Variovorax paradoxus B4: one gene and its partners. The protein of the gene in region 1 binds, or shares a complex with, the protein of each later gene. Links are inferred from orthologs where the notes say so. Each region holds a gene or a part of one and is shown in the gene's direction. Other genes may lie near its edges.

Region 1 (10,046 bases):
GGCCGAGAAGGGCATTCGCAACGGCGAGCGCGCCTGGGTGCACACGCCCACCGGCGCCAAGCTCAACGTGCAGGCCCTGGTGACCGAACGCGTGGGGCCCGACACGGTCTTCATGCCGTTCCACTTCTCGGGCCATTGGCAGGGCGTCGACATGCTCGGCTACTACCCCGCAGGCGCAGCCCCCGTGGTGCGCGGCGAGGCGATCAACACCGCAACGACCTACGGGTACGACAGCGTGACCATGATGCAAGAGACCAAGACCACGGTCTGCAATGTGGAAAAGGCATAAGGAAGCACCATGGCACGAATGAAATTTGTCTGCGACGCGGAACGCTGCATCGAATGCAACGGCTGCGTCACTGCCTGCAAGAACGAGAACGAGGTGCCCTGGGGCGTGAACCGCCGCCGCGTGGTCACGCTCAATGACGGGGTGCCGGGCGAGAAGTCGATCTCGGTGGCCTGCATGCATTGCTCCGATGCGCCCTGCATGGCCGTGTGCCCGGTGCAGTGCTTCTACCGCACCGAAGAAGGCGTGGTGCTGCATGACAAGGACGTGTGCATCGGCTGCGGCTACTGCTCGTACGCCTGCCCGTTCGGCGCGCCGCAGTTCCCGTCGCAAGGCACCTTCGGCGTGCGCGGCAAGATGGACAAGTGCACCTTCTGCGCCGGCGGCCCCGAGGCCAACGGCTCCGAAGCCGAGTTCGAGAAATACGGCCGCAACCGGCTCGCCGAAGGCAAGCTCCCGGCCTGCGCCGAGATGTGCTCGACCAAGGCGCTCCTGGCCGGCGACGGCGACGTGGTGGCCGACATCTTCCGCACCCGCGTGGTCCAGCGCGGCAAGGGTGCCGAAGTCTGGGGCTGGGGCACCGCCTACGGCTCGCAGCAGGCTGGCACCCCGCCGGCCGGTGGAGTCCGCAAGTGAAGCGGCCGGGCCTCGTCTTCGCGGGCGTTGCGCTGGTCGCAACCTGCCTCGCGGCCTGCGGCGAGAAGCCGCAGACCAACGCGCAGGGCGTCAAGCGCGACGCCGTTCCCTGGAGCGGCACGGGCACGCAGGAGAACGCCGGCACGGTGTTCACCGCGCCTGGCTGGAAGGTCGGCGACAAGACCGCCTGGCAGCAGCAGCTCAAGACCCGCGCGCAGAACGGGCAGAACGAATACAACAAAGAGAACTGAACGGAGAGCCCATGAAGCAAGCGCTGACCGCTCTCGTTCTTCTTGCCGCGCTGGGTACGGCCTTCGCGCAGGCGCAGCCGCCGGCCGCCCCTGGAACGACGTCCGCACCCGCGGCACCTGCCGCAACCGCCGCGCCGGAGCCCGCCGCGGGCGGTATCCGCGGCCAGAACATCTTCGAGGTCAAGCCCGAAGCCAGCGCCGACCCCAACTACGCGAACCAGACCAATGGCGAGCGCATGAAGGTGCAGCCCGGCAACAACGCGCCGATGTGGCGCCAGGTGGGCCAGGGCGTGACCGGCTACAGCAGCCTGCCGAAAAGCGAGGCGCCCGAGGCCGGCAACCTGATCCAGCCTTTTGTGCAGTACCCGGGATCGCGCCTCACCAATGCCGGCGAAGCCTGGCGCCAGGTGCGCAACGACTGGATCATTCCCTACGGCGCGGCACTGCTGTTCGTCGTGCTGCTGGCGCTGGCCATCTTCTATTTCACGCGCGGTCCCATCCGCCTGCACGGCCAGGAAACCGGCCGCAAGATCGAGCGCTTCACCCCGTTCGAGCGGGCCACGCACTGGTCGAACGCCATCGCGTTCGTCACGCTCGCGATCTCCGGCATCGTGATGGCCTTCGGCAAGTTCTTCCTGATGCCGTGGATGGGCGCTGCGCTCTTCGGCTGGATTGCCTACGCGCTCAAGAACGTCCATAACTTCGTCGGCCCGCTGTTCGTCGTGACGATGGTGTTCATGGTGTTCACCTTCATTCGCGACAACCTCCCTCGCGCCAGCGACCTCCAATGGCTCGCGCGTTTCGGCGGCCTCTTCGGCGGCAAGGAAGTGCCGTCGCACCGCTTCAATGCCGGCGAGAAGGTGGTCTTCTGGGGCGGCGTGCTGTTCCTCGGCTTCTTCGTCATCGGCTCGGGGCTCTTTCTCGACAAGCTGCTGCCGGGCTTCGTCTACACGCGCGGCGAGATGCAGGTGGCGCACATGGTCCACGGCATCGCAACCCTGCTGATGATGGCGATGATCATGGGCCACATCTACATCGGCACGCTCGGCATGACAGGCGCCTACAAGGCCATGCGCACCGGCTACGTCGACGAGACCTGGGCCAGGGAACACCACGAACTCTGGTACGACGACATCGCCGCGGGCAAGATTCCTGCGCAGCGCACGGTGCCCACCGATTCGGCTGCACCGGCTGCGCGGCCTGCGAGACCCGCCGAAGGAACGCCCTCATGAAGAAGCCGATGCTGCCCTTGAATCTCTGCACGCTGGTGCTCGCGCTGGCCGCGCCCGCGGCATGGGCCAAGCTGGCGCCGCCGCCCGCCACACCCGAGGCCAAGGCCAAGGCCGCCGAAGCCGCCGCCAAGACCGCCTGGAGCGGCAAGGTCGACACCTACAAGCTCTGCCAGGCGCAGGACCGCGTCGTGGCCAGGTACCGCGCCAGTGCGACCACGGCCGGCAAGCCGGTGCCGGCCGCGCCTGCCACGCCGCCCTGCGCCGACCCCGGCCCCTTCGTCTTCACGCCGCCGGCGGAAGCCAAGCCCATCGAGGCTTCGGGGGCGCATTCGCCGGCCACCACGGCTGCATCGCCGCCCAGCACCGCGCAGCCTGCCGCCACCGCCAATCCCACGCCGAAGGCGCAGTGACGACGCCGCTGTCGTTGCCGCTCCCGCGTCTCACCCAGGCCCGCGCCGCGCTGACGCGCGAGGTCGAGGTCGTCGATGAGCATGGCGCGCGCGGCACCGTCTCCATTCCCGCCGAACGCGATCTGACGGTGTACGTGGACCGGCGCGAACTCGTCACGCTGATGACGCTCGGCGCCCAGCCCGAGCTGCTGGTGCTGGGTTATCTGCTGAACCAGCGCCTCATCGAATCGGCCAGCGACGTCGAATCGGTCACGGTCGACTGGGAGGTCGGCGCCGCTGCCGTCAAGACGCACGCCGGCATCGACCGCATCGAGGAGCGCACCGCAAAGAAGGTGGTGACCACCGGCTGCGGCCAGGGGAGCGTGTTCGGCGACCTGATGGCCGACATCGACAATCTCCAGCTGCCGCCCACGCGCATGACGCAGGCCCAGCTCTATGCGCTGGTCAACGCGATCCGGCTCCAGGAGAGCACCTACAAGTCGGCCGGGTCGGTGCACGGCTGCGCGCTGTTCACGCTCGAGCCCGGCGGCACCGAGGCGACGATGCACTGCTTCGTGGAAGACGTCGGCCGCCACAACGCCATCGACACCATCGCGGGCTGGTGCGCCATGCAGCCGCCGGATGCGCTGGCCGGCGACCGGGTCTTCTACACCACCGGCCGGCTCACGAGCGAGATGGTGATCAAGTCGGCGCAGATGGGCGTGCCCATCGTGGTCTCGCGCAGCGGCATCACCCAGATGGGCCACGAGGTGGCGACGCGCGTGGGCCTGTGCGCCATCGGCCGCGCGACCAACCGGCACTTCGTCTGCTACGCGGGCGTCGATCGGCTGGTGCTGCAGCCGGAACTCGCGCGCCGCAGTCCGGCCTGAGGCCTGTTCCCCTACTCGCGACAAGCCCCTGAAAAGGCGCCGGCGCGCGCACGTCGGCTATCGTCTCGCCCATGAATGCCTCCTTCCGCCTTGGCTGGCGCACCCTCTGGCGCGATCTGCGTGCCGGCGAACTGCGCCTCTTGATCGTTGCCGTGTTGCTGGCCGTGGCCGCGCTCACGGCGGTCGGCTTCTTTGCCGATCGGCTGCAGGGGGGCTTGCAGCGCGATGCGCGGCAACTGCTCGGCGGCGACGCGGTGGTCGTGAGCGACAACCCCACGCCTGCGACCTTCATCGCGCAGGCCCGCGCATTCGGACTCGAGGGCACCGGCACCTACGGCTTCCCCACCATGGCGCGGGCCGACGATGCTCAGGGCGGCGCCAGCAAGCTGGTGGCCCTGAAGGCCGTGACCGCGGGCTACCCGTTGCGCGGCAACCTGCAGACCGCGCATGCCGCCGATGCGCCCGGCAGCATCACGCGCGACATCCCGCCGGCGGGCGAGGTCTGGGTCGATGCCTCGCTGCTCGACTCGCTCGCGCTCAAGGTGGGGGATGCGCTTCTTCTGGGCGACAGCAGTTTACGCATCGGCCGCGTGATCACGCTCGAGCCCGACCGCGGGGCGGGCTTCATGAGTTTTTCGCCACGGGTGATGCTCAACCAGGCGGACGTGCCGCGCACCGGCCTCGTGCAACCCGCGAGCCGTGTCGGCTACCGCTACGCGGTGGCGGGAGAGGATGCGGCTGTCAAGCGCTTTTCCGACTGGGCCGAGGCCGCGATCAAGAAGGGCGAGCTGCGCGGCGTGCGGCTCGACTCCTTCGAAGGCGGGCGCCCCGAGATGCGCCAGACGCTGGACCGCGCCGAGAAATTCCTGAGCCTGGTCGCGCTGCTCGCGGCGCTGCTCTCGGCCGTGGCGGTGGCGCTGGCGGCGCGCGGATTCGCGGCCAGCCATCTCGACGATTGCGCCATGCTGCGCGTGCTCGGCCAGAGCCAGCGCACCATCGCGCTGGCCTATTCGTTCGAATTTGCCGTCGTCGGCATCGTGGCCAGCAGCCTCGGCGTGGCGATCGGCTTCGGCGTGCACTACGTGTTCGTGGTGCTGCTCGCGGGGCTGGTGGAAGCGGCGCTGCCCGCGGCCACCCTGTGGCCCGTGGCCTTCGGCCTGGGCATGGGGCTCACGCTGCTGTTCGCCTTCGGCCTGCCGCCGGTGCTGCAGCTGGCCAGGGTGCCCCCGCTGCGCGTGATCCGGCGCGACGTCGGCGGGCTCAAGCCCGCGTCGCTCGCGGTGCTGGGCATTGGCGTGGCCGGCTTCGCGGCTCTGCTGATCGCGGCCAGCAGCGACCTGAAGCTGGGCCTGATCGCCGTCGGCGGCTTCGCGGGCGCGGTGGCCGTGTTCGCACTGCTGAGCTGGCTCGCGGTGAAGGTGCTGCGCCGCAGCGTCAATGAAACCACCGCGCCGCGTTGGCTGGTGCTGGCCACGCGCCAGATCTCGGCGCGGCCGGCCTACGCGGTGGTGCAGGTCAGCGCGCTGGCCGTGGGCCTGCTCGCGCTGGTGCTGCTGGTGCTGCTGCGCACCGACCTGGTCGCGAGCTGGCGCAAGGCGACGCCGCCCGATGCGCCGAACCGCTTCGTGATCAACGTCATGCCCGACCAGAGCACGGCGTTCCAGAAGTCGCTGCGCGATGCGGGTGTGAACAAGTTCGACTGGTATCCGATGATACGCGGCCGCCTGGTGGCCGTGAACGGCAAGCCGGTGTCGCCCGACGACTACGCGGAAGACCGTGCCAAGCGCCTGGTGGACCGCGAGTTCAACCTCAGCAACAGCGCGGAGGCGCCGGCGCACAACAGCATCGTGGCAGGGGCGTGGAAGCCCGATGCGCCGGGCGAAGTGAGCGTGGAGGAAGGCCTGGCCGAGACGCTCGGCCTCAAGCTCGGCGACATGCTGCGCTTCGACATCGGCGGCATGCAGAACGATGCGCGCATCACCTCGCTGCGCAAGGTCGACTGGGGCTCGATGCATGCGAACTTCTTCGTGATGTACACCGTGGCCGCATTGCCCGACGTGCCGGCGACCTACATGGGCGCCTTCCGCGCGCCCGAGACGCGGGGCTTCGACAACGCGCTGGTGCGCAGCTACCCCAACGTGACCAACGTCGACATGAGCGCCACCATCAACCAGGTGCAGCGCGTGCTCGACCAGGTGATCCGCGCGGTCGAGTTCCTGTTCGGCTTCACGCTTGCGGCGGGGCTGGTGGTGCTGTTCGCCGCGGTCACGGCCACGCGTGAGGAGCGTGCGCGCGAGTTCGCCGTGATGCGCGCGGTGGGCGCGCGGGCCAGCCTGTTGCGCCAGGTGCAGCGCGCCGAGCTGGCCGGTGTGGGCCTGCTGGCGGGCTTCCTGGCGAGCATTGTGGCGTCGGCCATCGGCTGGGGCCTGGCGCGCTACGTGTTCGACTTCACCTGGACGGCGTCGCCCCTGGTGCCGATTGCCGGTGCGCTCGCGGGCGCGGTGCTGGCGCTGGCGGCGGGCTGGTGGGGCTTGCGCGACGTGCTGCGCAGGCCGGTGGTCGATACGCTGCGGCGCGCGGCGGAGTAGATTTTTCTTTCCATGGGGGCGAAGAGGGCCGGGGAATGCAATACATTCCCCGGCCCTGCAATCATTCGATGAGAAGAAAACCCCTCCATGCGCTTGGCGTCATTCCAGATCACCAACTTTCGCTCGATCAACGACAGCGGCCCCATCGATACCCCACAGATCACGGCGATCCTCGGTCGAAATGACAGCGGCAAATCGAACCTGCTGCGCGCATTGCACAGCCTGAACCCGGCCGAAGGCCTGGCCGAACTCAGTCCGATCAAGGACTTTCCGCGGCACCGCCGCCTGGAGGAATGCCACGGCGACACGCCCGTCGTCGCGACGCGCTGGAGCCTCGACGACAGCGAGCGGGCCGAGCTCGCGCAGATCCTTCCGCGCGCGGCCGGCGTGCGCCACGTCACCGCGGGCCGGGGCTATGGCACGGCGCGCTGGACGGGCCTGGAGGGCCTCGGCGACCTCTCGCTCGACGTGTCCGACATCAAGGGCAAGGTGCGCAAGATCGTGCCCGCGGTCAAGGCCGCGGCCGAGAAGCTCGCCGAGCAGGCGCGTGCGACGCTGGAGCAGGCGGCCGACGCCTTCGACGCCGCGATGATCCTGAGCCCGGACTACATCCGGTGGTCGGCGGGGGCGGTGGCAGCGCTGCAGTCGCTGCGCAAGGCCATGGCTGCCGCGGATGCCGAACTCAGCGACAAGCAGGAGCAGATGCTGGTCGAGCTCGAGGAGGTGGCCCGCTCGATCGCCAACGACACGCCGGCGCTCGCGAGGGCGAAGGAGTGGGTGCTGCAGAAGCTGCCCCGGTTCATCTGCGTGGACGAGTACCCGGCGCTGCCCGGCCGCCAGAACATTGCCGAGCACCTCGCGCGCAAGGGCTGGGGGCAGGCCGCGCCGGAGCAGCGCAACTTCGAGAAGCTCTGCAAGGTCGCGGGGCTCGATCCGCAGCAGCTGCAGGATCTGCTGGAGAAGAACGACCAGGCCACGCGCAACCAGCTCGCCAACCGCGCCGGCTCCGTCGTCACCGCCGAGATCCGCCGGCTCTGGAAGGACCGCGAGCTCAAGGTCCGCTTCAATCTGGACGGGCCGTACATGGACACGCTGGTGTCCGACCCCAACCGCGCCTACGACGTGGAAGTGAACCTCGACGAGCGCAGCCGCGGCTTCCAGTGGTTCTTCTCGTTCTACGTCACCTTCTTCGCGGACACGAAGGGTGCCGGCGATGCCGTCCTGCTGCTGGACGAGCCCGGCCTGCATCTGCATGCGCGCTCGCAGGCCGACCTGCTCGCGCACTTCGAGCAGGATTTCGGCAACCAGATCATCTACACCACGCACTCGCCGTTCATGGTGCCCGTGCACCGGCCCGACGCGGTGCGCACGGCCAGCACGAGCGAAGCCGCCGGCACCACCGTGAGCAACAAGGCCGAGGGCGATGCGCGCACGCTTTATCCGCTGCAGGTGGCGCTCGCGCTGAGCCGGACGGCAGGCGAGGCCGCGAAGCCGCAGCCAAAGGAGAGCACGGCGCGTGCCGGGGTGCCATCGCGCGAGGTCAGCGAACCGGTGGCAAGTCTTCCCTGAACATGTGCTCGCTCGCGAAGTCCACGAAGGCCCGCACCTTCGGCGACAGCTGCCGGCTCGACGGCCACAGCGCCGAGAACTGCCCCTGGCGCACCAGGTGCGTTTCGAGCACGCGCTGCAGTTCGCCGCGGCAGAGCGAATCGCGCGCGAGAAAGTCGGGCATGTAGGCCACGCCGAGGCCGGCCACCGCCGCGCCGAGCATGGCTTCCATGTTGTTGCACAAGAGGCCGGGCGGTAGCTGCGCGGGCAGGCCCGGCAGGTCCCAGTCCTCGATCCTGCCGCCGGTCACGAACTTGTAGCGCAGGCAGCTGTGCTGCGCGAGGTCGGCCGGCACCTGTGGCACGCCGTGGCGCGCCAGGTAGTCCGGAGATGCGACGAGCACGAAGCAGAACGGACCGAGCCGGCGCGCCACGAGTTGCGAATCGCCCAGCTCGCCGCTGCGGATCGCCACGTCCACGCCTTCGGCGATCACGTCGACCAGCCGGTCGTTGAAGTCGAGGTCGAGTTCGATCTCGGGATAGCGCGCCTTGAAGGCCGGCAGCACCGGCAGCAGGAAGCGGTAGCCGATGGTCGGCAGGCTCACGCGCAGGCGGCCGCGCGGGGCCGCTGCGGCGTCCTGCATCATCGCGCGCGCATCGTCGAGCTCGTCGAGGATGCGGCGGCAGCGCTCGTGGAACATCGCGCCTTCCTCGGTCAGCCGCACATGCCGCGTGGTGCGGTTGAAAAGCCTGAGGCCCAACTGCTGTTCGAGCCGCGCAACGTTCTTGCCCACGGCCGAGGCCGAGATACCCAGCAGGCGGCCGGCCTTGGCAAAGCTCAGCAGGTCGGCCGCCCGCACGAAGGATTCGAGTCCGCTGAAGCTGTCCATGGATTGGCAACCTTGGGTTGGGAGTTTGAGGATCGAAGACGCCATTCTCATTCCATTGATTCCTTTCTATCTTCTATGCCTTCGTCCTCCTTTTGCGTGAAAGCCTTCGATGTCCTCGCCTTCCCACAACAAGAACTGGCTGCTGGCCGCCGTCTGCCTCGCGGCGCTGGGCATGCCGCTGAGCTTCACCGGCCCGGCGGTGGTGCTGCCCGCGATCCGCGATGCGCTGGGCGGCAGCCCGGTGCAGCTCAACTGGGTGACCAACGCCTTCATGCTGAGCTTCGGCGCCACGTTGATGGCGGCCGGCGCCCTTGCCGACGCCTGTGGCCGCAAGCGTGTCTTCCTGCTGGGGCTGGCGGTGGTTGCGCTCAGCAGTTCGCTGCTGACGCTCGCGCCCGGCATCGTTGTCTTCGATCTCGCACGTGGGTTGCAGGGGCTGGGGTCGGCCGCGGCCTTCGCGGCCGGCACTGCGGCACTGGCGCAGGTGTTCGACGGCGCGGCGCGCACGCGGGCGTTCAGCCTGATCGGCACTTCGTTCGGCGTGGGGCTGTCGTGCGGCGCCATCCTCTCGGGCTGGCTCGCAGAATCCTTCGGCTGGCAGTCGGTGATGCTGAGCCCCGGCGCGATCAGCCTCGCTGCGCTGTGCATTGCGGCGCCGAGCATGCGCGAGTCGCGCAATCCGGACGCGATGGGGCTGGACATGCCGGGCACGGTCACGTTCACCGGCGCGCTGAGCCTGCTGACGCTCGGCGTGCTGCAGGCGCCCGACAGCGGCTGGGGCAGCCCGCGGGTGATCGCCGCGCTGGCAGGCGCCGTGCTGATGGGCGCGGCCTTCATCGCCATCGAGCGGCGCGTGGCGCATCCGATGCTCGACCTGTCGCTGTTCCGCTTTCCGCGCTTCGTGGGCGTGCAGTTGCTGGCCGCAGCGCCGGCCTATGGCTTCGTGGTGCTGCTGGTGTTGCTGCCGATCCGCTTCATCGGGCTGGAGGGGCGCAGCGCGCTGGAGGCGGGCAGCTTCATGTTCGCGCTCTCGGGGCCGATCCTCGTGGTGCCGACGCTCGCGGCCTCGCTCGCGCACCGGTTCTCGGCGGGCACGATCTCGGCCGCGGGCCTGCTGGTGTGCGCGGCGGGGCTGTTCTGGCTCAGCCGCTGCGCGCCGGGCACGCCGCTGCACGTCATCGCGTGGCCGTTGCTGCTGATCGGCGCGGGCATCGGATTGCCCTGGGGCCTGATGGACGGGCTCGCGGTGAGCGTGGTGCCGCGCGAGCGCGCCGGCATGGCGTCGGGCATCTTCAACACGGTGCGGGTGGCGGGCGAGGGCATTGCGCTCGCGCTGG
Region 2 (6,384 bases), 1.9 Mb from region 1 along the record:
GGGGCCCCGCCGCTCCACGGGCTTCGGGTGCACCGTTATCGCTTACAGTTGGATGACACGCAGTCGCTTTGACTGCCTCGTTCAAGGAGAGAACAGTGGCAACACCCAATTACGGCTACGAAAAGCGCCAGAAGGAGCTGGCCAAGAAGAAGAAAAAGGAAGAGAAGCTCCGCGAAAAGGCCAATCGCAAGCTCTCCCCGAGCAGCGACGGCCTGGCCCCGGGTGACCCGGAAACCGACGTGGCCTCGCTCGAACGCGATCCGCCGACGGTGCCCGATCTGCCGACCAAGAACGGCTGATCCCAAATCAAGGCTCTCGACAACAAAGCCGCTGCGGGCCTCCGGGCCCGGAGCGGCTTTTTTGTGGCCGCTGGCCTACTTGGCCGCAAGCAGCTTGCGCAGCTCCGGCCAGACGTTGTCGAGCAGTTGCGGCTGCGCGGCGGCGGTCGGATGAATGCGATCGGCCTGGAACAGCGCCAGCGCGTCGGGCGCATCGGCCACGCCCTTGAGCAGGAAGGGCACCAGCGCTGCCTTGGTGGTGCTGGCCACCTTGCCGAACACGGCCTCGAAGCGCCGCGTGTAGTCGCCGCCGTAGTTGGGCGGCACCTGGATGCCGACGATCAGCACCTTGGCGCCGGCCGCCTGCGCGGCCTTGGTGATCTGCAGCAGGTTGTCCTCGGTGTTCTGCAGCGGCAGGCCGCGCAGGGCGTCGTTGGCACCCAGCTCGACCACCACGTGGCTGGGCTTGTGCTGCGCCAGCAGCGAGGCAAAGCGGGCCCGTCCGCCCGAGCTGGTGTCGCCGCTGATGCTGGCATTGACCACCGTGGCCGGGATCTTCTGCTGTGCGAGCCGCTTCTCGAGCAGGGGCACCCAGCCTTCGCCGCGCTTCAGGCCGTATTCGGCGCTCAGCGAATCGCCAAGCACCAGGATCACGGGCTTGCGGGGCGCCGCGGCCTGCGCGGTCTGGGCGTGGCCCGCCGTCCATGTCCCTGCGCTGCCGAGTGCGGCGGCGCTCAAGATAAAGTCACGTCGTTTCAAAACGAAAAGCCTTTCCATGTCCCAACCCCCGTCTGATGCCATTGTCGCTGTCGAGCATGTGTTCAAGTCGGTGACCGACTCGACCGGTACGCTCGACATTTTGCAGAACATCGATTTCACCCTGGGCGCGCGGGAAACCGCCGCCATCGTCGGTGCCTCGGGTTCGGGCAAGAGCACCTTGCTGTCGATCATCGCCGGGCTCGACACGCCCACGCGCGGCACCGTCAGGCTCGCGGGCGATGACATCTTCGCCATCGACGAGGACGAGCGCGCCGCGCTGCGTGCCCAGCGCGTGGGCTTCGTGTTCCAGAGTTTCCAGCTGCTGGGCAACCTGAGCGCGCTCGAGAACGTGATGCTGCCGCTCGAACTGGCCGACCGCAAGGACGCGCGCAAGGCCGCCACCGAGATGCTCGGGCGCGTCGGACTCGGGCAGCGCCTCGGCCACTATCCCAAGGTGCTCTCGGGCGGCGAGCAGCAGCGCGTGGCGCTGGCCAGGGCCTTCGTGGTGCAGCCGGCGCTGCTGCTGGCCGACGAACCCACCGGCAGCCTCGATTTCGCGACCGGCGAACAGGTCATGCGGCTGATGTTCGACCTCAACCGCGAGCTCGGCACCACGCTCGTGCTCGTCACCCATGACCGCGGCATTGCAGCCCAGTGCGAGCGCCGCATCACCATCGAGGCCGGGCGCATGGCGCTCAACGAGTCGACGCCTGTCCTGGTGGCCTCGCTGGAAGCATGATCGTTCCCCGGTTCTGGGCCGAGGGCCGCATCCAGGAGCGGCTGGCGGGCAAGCAGATCACGGTGCGGCGCTACGGCTGGTCCGACGAGAGCCCGATCGCCGCGCAGGCGCATGCCGACCAGCGCACGCGGGAGGCGTTCGAGCGCATCGCCGCGGGCGAACAGCTCAACCGCCGCGAGCGCAAGCTGGCCTACAACGGGGCCGAAGGCGTGCCCATCCGCGAGGAAATCGTCGAGCGGCAGGGCGACACCGTCATCACCCGCAACAGCTATGGCGCGCGCTGCCTCAACACGCCCGACGTGCTGTTCGTCGACATCGACTTCGACGAACCCCTGCGCGGCAGCGTGTTCGGCTTTGCGCTGGCGCCCGCGCTGATCGCGGGCATCGTCGGCGGCTGGACTGCCAAGACCTGGCTGGGCGGGCTGATCGCGGCCATCGTGGTCTTTGCCGTCGCCTACCGGATCGGCCTGGCCAGGAAGCGCGGCGAGGCCAGCGGCAACCCCGTGCCCGAGAAGCGCGCGGCCGAGCGCATCGGGCGCTTCGTCCACCAGCACCCCGACTGGCACCTGCGCATCTACCGCACGCCGGCCGGCTTCCGGGTGCTGGCGATGCATGACGTCTTCAGCCCGGCCGACATGGCGGTGGCCGACTGCTTCCACGCGCTGGGCGTCGACCAGGTCTATGCGCGCATGTGCCGCAACCAGAACTGCTTTCGCGCCCGCCTGAGCGCCAAGCCCTGGCGCATCGGCATCGGAGAGCACCTGCGGCCGCGGCCAGGCGTGTGGCCCGTGTCGCCCGAGAAGCTGCCGCTGCGCGATGCCTGGGTGGCGCGCTATGAAAAGGCCGCCGCGGGCCATGCCGCCTGCCAGTACCTGGAAAGCGTCGGCAACAGCGCGCGGGTGCATCCGAATGCGCTGGCCGTGCAGGAACTGCACGACGAACGCACCCGCGCGCACAGCGGATTGCCGATTGCCTGAAGGACGGGGCACGCAGGCCTCGATAATCGGGGGATGTCTTCCCCCAAAGTGATCTTCGGCTTCCATGCCGTGGGCGTGCGCATCAAGACCGCGCCGAAATCGGTGCTCGAAGTGATGTTCGACACCAGCCGGCGCGATGCGCGCATGAAACAGTTCATCGCACGCGCGCAGGAAGCCGGCGTGCGGCTGGTCGAGGCCGACGGGCTGCGGCTCGCCAAGCTCAGCGGCAGCCATGGCCACCAGGGCGTGGTGGCGCGGGTCGAACCCATCGCGCAGGTGCGTTCGCTCGACGAACTGCTCGAAGGCCTCGAGGAGGCCGGCACCGTGCCGCTGCTGCTGGTGCTCGACGGCGTGACCGATCCGCACAACCTGGGCGCCTGCCTGCGCGTGGCCGATGGCGCCGGGGCGCATGCGGTGATCGCCCCCAAGGACCACGCGGCCGGCATCAACGCCACCGTGGCCAAGGTGGCGAGCGGCGCCGCCGAGACGGTGCCGTACTTCATGGTGACCAACCTGGCGCGCACGCTGAACGAACTCAAGGAACGCAGCATCTGGTGCGTCGGCACGAGCGACGATGCGCCCGGCACCCTCTACCAGAGCGACTTCAAGCGGCCATTGGCGCTGGTGCTCGGCGCCGAGGGCGAGGGCATGCGCCAGCTCACCCGCAAGACCTGCGACGAACTCGTGAGCATTCCCATGGCAGGCGCGGTCGAGAGCCTGAACGTTTCCGTGGCCAGCGGCGTGTGCCTCTACGAGGCCCTGCGGCAGCGCAGCGCCTGACGCAGGGCCACCGGCCCCTGGACCGGAGCGCGGCTCTCGAATCAGGAGGGGTCTTTGCTGCGCGTGCGAGCCACGGCGCTGAAGATGCCGATGCCCAGGATGATCAGCGCACCGATCCCGATGTAGAGCGTCGGCACGCCGGCCACCGAGGCGCCCCAGGCGACGCCGGCGAGGAAGATCAGAAAACCGATCATGTAGAGCGCAAAGGACATGCTTGTTCCCCCGGAAGCTTTGGATGCCTTGGAGTATCCCGGCCGGCCCCCTCGGCGGCACAGGCCGTCGTCTCCAGTCGCTGTGGGAACTTGCCTACTACTCCTGTGCCTTTATGCCGGGGACGCGACCAGCAGGTAACGGCATCCCGTGCGTCCGAGCGTCTTGAAGACAAGCGGGCGGTCGACGCCGAAATCCAGGCAATCGCCGGGCGCCAGCTCGAAACGCTCGTCGCCGTAGTCCACCCGCAGCGCGCCTTCGAGCATCCACAGGCACTGCCGGTACGGCTTGCCGCTCCACCGGGGGTAGCCGACCTGCGCCGAGCGCGGCAGTTCGATCTCGACCATTTCGACGCCGCTGCCCGTACCGCGCTCGACAACCTGCCGCCGCAGGTAGCCCGCCTCGGGATCGCGCCAGACTTCCTGTTCGGCCCGGGTGCGCAGCCGGCGCGGCGAGCCCTTGTCCTCCGTCAGCAACTGCGCGAGCGGCACACCCAGGCCGGCGGCCAGCCGGCCCAGCAGCACGGCCGTCGGGCTGCTCTCCGCGCGCTCCACCTTCGAGATCATGGCCTTGCTGACCCCGGAGAGCTCGGCCAGCTCGGCCAGGCTCAGCGCCTTGGCCTGGCGCAGCGCGAGGAGCCGGCGGGCAATGAGCGAGTCGATGGCGGAGGGCTCGGCGGGCGGAGATGAATTGTTTCTCATATGAGATTATTATTCTCCTATATTGGACAGACTGAAAGGAACGACCATGCGCCTGGTCCCCTGTACCGAGGAAGCCCACGCGGGCGCCATCCTTGCCATCCTCAACGAGGCCATTGCCAATTCGACGGCCCTGTACGACTACAGGCCGCGCACGCCCGAGAGCATGGTGGCGTGGTTCGCCACCAAGCGCGCCAACGGCTTTCCCGTGATCGGCGCGGAAGACGAGAGCGGCAAGCTGCTGGGTTTTGCGAGCTACGGCACGTTTCGCGCCTTCCCGGCCTACAAGTACACGGTGGAGCACTCGGTGTATGTCGAGGCAGGCCACCGCGGTGCGGGCCTCGGCCGCACGCTCATGGAGGCGATCATTGCCGAAGCCGTTGCGCGCGACGTGCACGTCATGGTCGGTGCCATCGATGCCGCGAACGCCGGCAGCATCGGGCTGCACGAGCGCCTGGGTTTCGAGCATGCCGGCACCGTGAGGCAGGCCGGGTTCAAGTTCGGCCGCTGGCTCGACGTGGCCTTCTACCAGCGCATTCTCTCGACGCCGCTGAATCCGGTCGACGGCTAGGCGATGGGACTCAGGCCGGGTCTTCGGCGCTCGCCCGGTCCAGCATCTGGATGGTGCCGGCGTCGAGCTTCAGCTGGGTGGCCACGACCAGCTCTTCCAGCTGGGCAATCGAGGTGGCGCTGGCGATCGGCGCCGTGATGGAGGGGCGCGCGATCTGCCACGCAATGGCCACCTGGCCCGGCTTGGCGTTGTACTGCTGCGCCACCTTGTCGAGCGCCTCGAGAATGCGCAGGCCTCGCGGGTTCAGGTACTTCTTGGTGGTGTTGGCGCCGCGCGCGCTCTTGGAGGCGTCGGCCTCGGTGCGGTACTTGCCGGTCAGGAAGCCGGCCGCCAGCGCATAGAAGTTGATCACGCCCACCTCGCGCTTCAGGCACAGCGGTTCGAGCTCGTCTTCGAACACGGCGCGGTCGTAGAGGTTGTAGAGCGGCTGCAGGCTTTCGTAGCGCGCGATGCCCAGCCGCTCCGACACGTCGAGTGCCTCGGCCAGCCGCGGCGCGCTGTAGTTGGAGGCGCCGATGGCGCGCACCTTGCCGGCCTTGATCAGGTCGTCGAAGGCCTGCAGCGAATCCTCGAGCGGGGTGGCGGCATCGTCGTCGTGCGACTGGTACAGGTCGATGAAGTCCGTCTGCAGGCGCTTGAGCGAGGCTTCCACCGCTTCGCGGATGTAGGCCGGCGAGAGGCCCGACTTGCCTTCGCCCATGGGCTTGCCGACCTTGGTGGCCAGCACCACGCGGTTGCGCTTGCCGCTCTGCTTGAGCCACTTGCCGATGATGGTCTCGGACTCGCCGCCGGTGTGGCCCGGCACCCAGCTCGAGTAGACGTCGGCCGTGTCGACGAAGTTGAACCCCGCGTCGACCCAGGCATCGAGCAGGCGGAACGAGGTGGCCTCGTCCGCCGTCCAGCCGAACACGTTGCCGCCGAAGGCAAGCGGTGAAACCAGGAGGCCGGAGCGGCCGAGCGAGCGGAGTTGCGACATGAGTTTGTTTCCTGAGATAGAGAACGAGGATCAGACGAAGCCCACGGCACCGAGCAGCGCACCCGCACCCAGCAGCCAGAGCAGGTGGATGCGCGTGCGCCAGACGATAAGCGCGGCCACCGCGGTCAGCAGCCACAGATGCCATGCGGGCGCGTCGCCGGCATGGTTACCCGCCGCCAGCACCCAGCCGGTGGCGATCAGCAGGCCCACCACCACAGGCGCCATGCCCTGCTTGAAGGCGCGCACGCCGCGCCGGTCGCGGTTGCGGTGTCCCCAGCGCGTGGCAAGGTAGGTGAGGGTGGTGCTCGGCAGCATGATGCCGACCATGGTGACCAGGAGCCCGAAGAAGCCGAGCAGCCAGGCGCCCGGGCCCGCGCCGATGCCACCGCCCGCGTT
Region 3 (5,520 bases), 1.9 Mb from region 1 along the record:
CGATGGCCGCGATCAGCCCGCCCAGCCAGGTCTTGGCAGTCCAGCCGCCGACGATGCCCGCGATCAGCGCGGGCGCCAGCGCAAAGCCGAACACGCTGCCGCGCAGGGGTTCGTCGAAGTCGATGTCGACGAACAGCACGTCGGGCGTGTTGAGGCAGCGCGCGCCATAGCTGTTGCGGGTGATGACGGTGTCGCCCTGCCGCTCGACGATTTCCTCGCGGATGGGCACGCCTTCGGCCCCGTTGTAGGCCAGCTTGCGCTCGCGGCGGTTGAGCTGTTCGCCCGCGGCGATGCGCTCGAACGCCTCCCGCGTGCGCTGGTCGGCATGCGCCTGCGCGGCGATCGGGCTCTCGTCGGACCAGCCGTAGCGCCGCACCGTGATCTGCTTGCCCGCCAGCCGCTCCTGGATGCGGCCCTCGGCCCAGAACCGGGGAACGATCATGCTTCCAGCGAGGCCACCAGGACAGGCGTCGACTCGTTGAGCGCCATGCGCCCGGCCTCGATGGTGATGCGGCGCTCGCACTGGGCTGCAATGCCGCGGTCATGGGTGACGAGCACGAGCGTGGTGCCGAGCTCGCGGTTGAGGTCGAACATCAGCCGCATGACCTGTTCGCCGGTCGCGAAATCGAGGCTGCCGGTGGGTTCGTCGGCCAGCAGCAGCGCCGGCTGCACCACGAAGGCCCTGGCCAGCGCCACGCGCTGCTGCTCGCCGCCCGAGAGCACCTTGGGATAGTGGCCGAGGCGCTGCCCGAGTCCGACGCGCCCGAGCATCTCGGTGGCGGCCTTGCGCGCGTCCTTGCGGTCGGCCAGTTCGAGCGGCAGCATCACGTTCTCGAGCGCGCTCAGGTTGCCCAGCAGCTGGAAACTCTGGAACACGAAGCCCACGCGCTGGGCACGCAGCGCGGCGCGCTCGTCCTCGTCGATGGCGAAGATGTCATCGCCCGCGAGCCTGACGGTGCCGCGCGTGGGCGTGTCGAGCCCGGCGATGATCGACAGCAAGGTGCTCTTGCCCGAACCCGAGGCACCGACGATGGCGGCGGTTTCCCGCGCGCCCAGGGTGAAATCGATGTTCTGCAAAATGTCGAGCGTACCGGTCGAGTCGGTCACCGACTTGAACACATGCTCGACAGCGACAATGGCATCAGACGGGGGTTGGGACATGGAAAGGCTTTTCGTTTTGAAACGACGTGACTTTATCTTGAGCGCCGCCGCACTCGGCAGCGCAGGGACATGGACGGCGGGCCACGCCCAGACCGCGCAGGCCGCGGCGCCCCGCAAGCCCGTGATCCTGGTGCTTGGCGATTCGCTGAGCGCCGAATACGGCCTGAAGCGCGGCGAAGGCTGGGTGCCCCTGCTCGAGAAGCGGCTCGCACAGCAGAAGATCCCGGCCACGGTGGTCAATGCCAGCATCAGCGGCGACACCAGCTCGGGCGGACGGGCCCGCTTTGCCTCGCTGCTGGCGCAGCACAAGCCCAGCCACGTGGTGGTCGAGCTGGGTGCCAACGACGCCCTGCGCGGCCTGCCGCTGCAGAACACCGAGGACAACCTGCTGCAGATCACCAAGGCCGCGCAGGCGGCCGGCGCCAAGGTGCTGATCGTCGGCATCCAGGTGCCGCCCAACTACGGCGGCGACTACACGCGGCGCTTCGAGGCCGTGTTCGGCAAGGTGGCCAGCACCACCAAGGCAGCGCTGGTGCCCTTCCTGCTCAAGGGCGTGGCCGATGCGCCCGACGCGCTGGCGCTGTTCCAGGCCGATCGCATTCATCCGACCGCCGCCGCGCAGCCGCAACTGCTCGACAACGTCTGGCCGGAGCTGCGCAAGCTGCTTGCGGCCAAGTAGGCCAGCGGCCACAAAAAAGCCGCTCCGGGCCCGGAGGCCCGCAGCGGCTTTGTTGTCGAGAGCCTTGATTTGGGATCAGCCGTTCTTGGTCGGCAGATCGGGCACCGTCGGCGGATCGCGTTCGAGCGAGGCCACGTCGGTTTCCGGGTCACCCGGGGCCAGGCCGTCGCTGCTCGGGGAGAGCTTGCGATTGGCCTTTTCGCGGAGCTTCTCTTCCTTTTTCTTCTTCTTGGCCAGCTCCTTCTGGCGCTTTTCGTAGCCGTAATTGGGTGTTGCCACTGTTCTCTCCTTGAACGAGGCAGTCAAAGCGACTGCGTGTCATCCAACTGTAAGCGATAACGGTGCACCCGAAGCCCGTGGAGCGGCGGGGCCCCTGCATCCGGAAAACTTCTCTTACATCCGCGCGAGCGCCTGCTGCAGGTCGGCCCGCAGGTCTTCCACGTCTTCCAGCCCGACCGAGAAGCGCACCAGCGTTCCCTTGTGGGGCCAGCGCGCCACGCTGGCATCGCGCATCAGGCCGATGTCGTAGGGCACGACCAGGCTCACCGGCCCGCCCCACGAATAGCCGAGGCGGAACAGGTTCAGGCTGTCGCAGAAGCGGTCGACCTGCTCGGTGCTGTAGCGCTCGTCGAACACGATCGAGAACAGTCCGGCGGCCAGGTCGGCGCCGCCGCACAGCGCACGCCAGTTCGCGTGGCCGGGCGACCCCTCGAGCGCCGGATGGAGCACCTGCGCGATCTCTTCGCGGCCGGCGAGCCAGCGCGCCAGCTCGCGCGCCGAACGGTCGTGCGCGGCATAGCGCAGCCCGATGCTCGGCAGCGAGCGCAGCAGCGTTTCCACGTCGCCGACGCCGACGCCGAATCCCGTGCGCATGTGGGTGAGCTTGAGCGCGCGATGCAGCCGCTCGTCGCGCGTGACGACGCTGCCCATCAGCACGTCGCCGCCGCCGCTCGGGTATTTGGTGAGCGCGTGCACCGAAATGTCCACGCCCTGGCCGCTGCCGTTGAAATCGAAGGGCGCGAATGCCAGGCCCGCGCCCCAGGTGTTGTCCAGCGCCGTCACCACGCCGCGCGCGCGGCAGGCTTTCACGAGTGCCGGCAGGTCGGGAAACTCCATCGTCACCGAGCCCGCCGCCTCGAGCCACACCAGCCGCGTGCGGTCCGAGAGCTTGGCGGCCAGATCGGATGGGTTCATCGCGTCGTACAGGCGGTGCGTGATGCCGAAGTTGGCCAGTTCGCCGGTCGCCAGCGCCTTGTTGGGGCCGTAGGCGTTGTCGGGAATCAGCACCTCGTCGCCGCTCTTCAGGAAGGCAAAGGAAACCAGCGAAATGGCGGCCAGGCCGCTCGGCACCAGCAGGCACTCGGTGCCGCCTTCGAGGGTGGCCAGGCGCTCCTCGAGCGTGAAGGTGGTGGGCGTGCCGTGCAGGCCGTAGGTGTAGCCGGCCTTGGTCTTCCAGTCGCGCGCGCGCATCGCGGCCACGTCGGCGAAAAATACCGTCGAGGCCTTGTAGATGCCGGGCTGCGGCGCGGCGAAGTTGGCGGGCGGCGTGTAGGGGTGGTGAATCAGGGTCGTGGAGGGCTTGCTCATGGCCCCGATGCTAGCGCGGCATTCCGCCGCACAATGCGCCGATGGGCAACTGCCTGTTTTCCTCGAGAGCCACGCCGTGCCGCAGCTGACGAGACTCCCCTCCCCTTGCCTGCGGCCCTACGTGCGGCTGATGTGGGCCTCGGCCCCCGCGGGCGCGGCCGCCGAGCGGCCGGGCGCGCGCGAGCATGTGCTGCCCACGGGCGGCATGCACCTGGTGTTCCGGCTCGCCGGACCGCCGCTGCGCCTGTTCCGCAACGATGCCGACACGCACGGCTACACGGTGGGCTACGCCATGGTGGGCGGGACCCGCTGCGCGTTTTTCGTGCGTGACGTGTCGGTCGAGACGCGCTCGGTCGGCGTGATGCTGCAACCGGGCGCGGCCAGGGCGCTGCTCGGCGCACCGGAAGACGCACTGGCCGGGTGCCACACGCCGCTCGAAGCGCTCTGGGGTGCGGACGCGGGCTTCGCACTCGAGCAGCTCCACGGCACCGGCTCCCTGGCGCGCCAGCTCGCGATCCTCGATGCCCTGCTGAGTGCGCGCCTGTCCGCCTGCGCGACGCATGGCCTGCACCCCGCGGTGGCGCACGCGCTGGCCGGCCTGTCCGGCGCCGGCGGCAGCCCGAAAGCCGGCGCGATCCGCGAACTGGTGAAGCAAAGCGGCTACAGCCACCGGCGCTTCATCGCGCTCTTTCGCGGCATGACCGGCATCGCACCCAAGCAGTACGCACGCATGCTGCGCTTCGACCGCGTGATCGGGCAGTTCGCACTGGATCCGACCCAGCCCTGGGTCGAGCTGGCGCTGGATGCCGGCTACAGCGACCAGGCGCACTTCAGCCGCGAATTCCTTGCGATCACCGGCATGTCGCCCGAGGCCTACCGGCGCGCGGCCCCGACGTCCTCGCGCCACGTGCGGGTCTGAGCGCCTGCCGGCAGGTCAATTTTGTTCAAGACGACGCCTGCCGCGGCAGCCAAAATCGCCGGCATCCCATCAACCCGAGCGGACACCGACATGGCCATCCACGAACTGTTTCCGTATCTCTGCGTCGACGATGCCGGCGCGGCCATCGACTTCTATTGCAAGGTCTTCGAAGTCAAGGAGATCTTCCGGCTCACCGAGCCAAGCGGCCGCATCGGCCATGCGGAGCTCGACTTCCACAACGGCGCAATCCTGATGATCTCGGACGAGTTCGCCGAATACGGCATCCCCAGCGCCAGGACCCTGGGCGGCACCGCAGTGACGCTGCACCTGCACGTGGACGATGCCGACGCCGTGGTGGCGCGTGCCGTGGCAGCCGGCGCCACGCTGGACATGGCGCCGCAGGACCAGTTCTACGGCGAGCGATCCGGCGTGTTCCGCGACCCGTTCGGCCACCGCTGGAACGTGGGCCACAGCATCGAGAAGCTGACGCCGGAGGAAATGCAGCGGCGCTACACCGCGATGTTCGATTCCGACGGTGCGGAACGACGCTGATCGCAGGCGGTTGCCCTCTTCCCAGGTCGTCAGGCCGCGGGCTTTGGGACTTGCCTGCGCACCGGTGGGCGCCGATGTTCACGCTCCCTCGCTTCTCCCACCTCTTTCGAAATGGACGAGACCACGGCGGCCCATTCCTCGGCCGTGAGCAGCAGTGCGGTTTGCGAATGCAGAAGCGTGTCTTCCTTGTCCAAATGCACGTACATGAACTGCCGGTGCTGTTGCAACAGCGCGTCGGCCTCCACGGCTGCGCTCGCATTGCCGGCCTCGGCACGCTCCAGGACGGTCTTTGCCTGTGAGAGGAGGCCGCTGCAGCATTCACTCTCCGAGTCAAGCTGGTCGAGAAGCCTGTCAGCTTCGCTCGACCTGCCACGCAGCATGTTCAGCATCACAACGCCTTTGGGGCGGTGCGTTGTTTCTTCGAAGGCCTGAAGACGTTCAATGACTTCGATGGCAGCCCTTGCCCGTTGCTGGACGCTCGCCTCGCCCCTTGCCTTCATCGCCGTTTCGAGGCGAGCCAGCAACTCCCGGGTGCGAACGTGCTCGGCGCGCAAGATGGCCCACGCGCATTCGGCCGCTAACATGCGTCACTCCTTCGGAGCCGCGAACGGTTCCAAGCTTG

Evidence for each region.
Region 2: the proteins of VAPA_RS20785 (region 1) and VAPA_RS11750 are in contact, whole or in part, in a cryo-EM structure (PDB 9GE8), measured with the Escherichia coli proteins. The link is inferred for Variovorax paradoxus B4 from one-to-one orthologs.
Region 3: the proteins of VAPA_RS20785 (region 1) and VAPA_RS11745 are in contact, whole or in part, in a cryo-EM structure (PDB 9GE8), measured with the Escherichia coli proteins. The link is inferred for Variovorax paradoxus B4 from one-to-one orthologs.

Annotation. Positions count from the first base shown.
Region 1 is NC_022247.1:4,466,933-4,476,978, reverse strand. What follows is about bases 3,448-6,513. They hold VAPA_RS20785 (ABC transporter permease), read left to right. Parts: upstream 3,448-3,755; coding sequence 3,756-6,272; downstream 6,273-6,513. Other genes in these bases: VAPA_RS20780 (AAA family ATPase), read left to right, coding at 6,360-6,513; VAPA_RS20790 (formate dehydrogenase accessory sulfurtransferase FdhD), read left to right, coding at 3,448-3,684. In the rest of the region: VAPA_RS20815 (formate dehydrogenase subunit alpha), read left to right, coding at 1-289; fdh3B (formate dehydrogenase FDH3 subunit beta), read left to right, coding at 299-922; VAPA_RS20805 (hypothetical protein), read left to right, coding at 919-1,173; VAPA_RS20800 (formate dehydrogenase subunit gamma), read left to right, coding at 1,185-2,405; VAPA_RS20795 (hypothetical protein), read left to right, coding at 2,402-2,815; more of VAPA_RS20790, read left to right, coding at 2,812-3,447; more of VAPA_RS20780, read left to right, coding at 6,514-7,841; VAPA_RS20775 (LysR family transcriptional regulator), read right to left, coding at 7,813-8,709; VAPA_RS20770 (MFS transporter), read left to right, coding at 8,819-10,046.
Region 2 is NC_022247.1:2,545,069-2,551,452, forward strand. What follows is about bases 1-2,914. They hold VAPA_RS11750 (ABC transporter ATP-binding protein), read left to right. Parts: upstream 1-1,053; coding sequence 1,054-1,776; downstream 1,777-2,914. Other genes in these bases: VAPA_RS11740 (hypothetical protein), read left to right, coding at 96-299; VAPA_RS11745 (arylesterase), read right to left, coding at 375-1,055; VAPA_RS11755 (hypothetical protein), read left to right, coding at 1,773-2,753; rlmB (23S rRNA (guanosine(2251)-2'-O)-methyltransferase RlmB), read left to right, coding at 2,787-2,914. In the rest of the region: more of rlmB, read left to right, coding at 2,915-3,533; VAPA_RS34855 (hypothetical protein), read right to left, coding at 3,575-3,745; VAPA_RS11770 (helix-turn-helix domain-containing protein), read right to left, coding at 3,857-4,444; VAPA_RS11775 (GNAT family N-acetyltransferase), read left to right, coding at 4,491-5,012; VAPA_RS11780 (aldo/keto reductase), read right to left, coding at 5,023-5,988; VAPA_RS11785 (chromate transporter), read right to left, coding at 6,019-6,384.
Region 3 is NC_022247.1:2,541,763-2,547,282, reverse strand. Bases 1-2,999 are described here. They hold VAPA_RS11745 (arylesterase), read left to right. Parts: upstream 1-1,159; coding sequence 1,160-1,840; downstream 1,841-2,999. Other genes in these bases: VAPA_RS11735 (cystathionine beta-lyase), read right to left, coding at 2,234-2,999; VAPA_RS11740 (hypothetical protein), read right to left, coding at 1,916-2,119; VAPA_RS11750 (ABC transporter ATP-binding protein), read right to left, coding at 439-1,161; VAPA_RS11755 (hypothetical protein), read right to left, coding at 1-442. Also shown: more of VAPA_RS11735, read right to left, coding at 3,000-3,427; VAPA_RS11730 (AraC family transcriptional regulator), read left to right, coding at 3,504-4,346; VAPA_RS11725 (VOC family protein), read left to right, coding at 4,437-4,898; VAPA_RS11720 (hemerythrin domain-containing protein), read right to left, coding at 4,928-5,482. UniProt on the Escherichia coli protein: TesA is a multifunctional esterase that can act as a thioesterase, lysophospholipase and protease.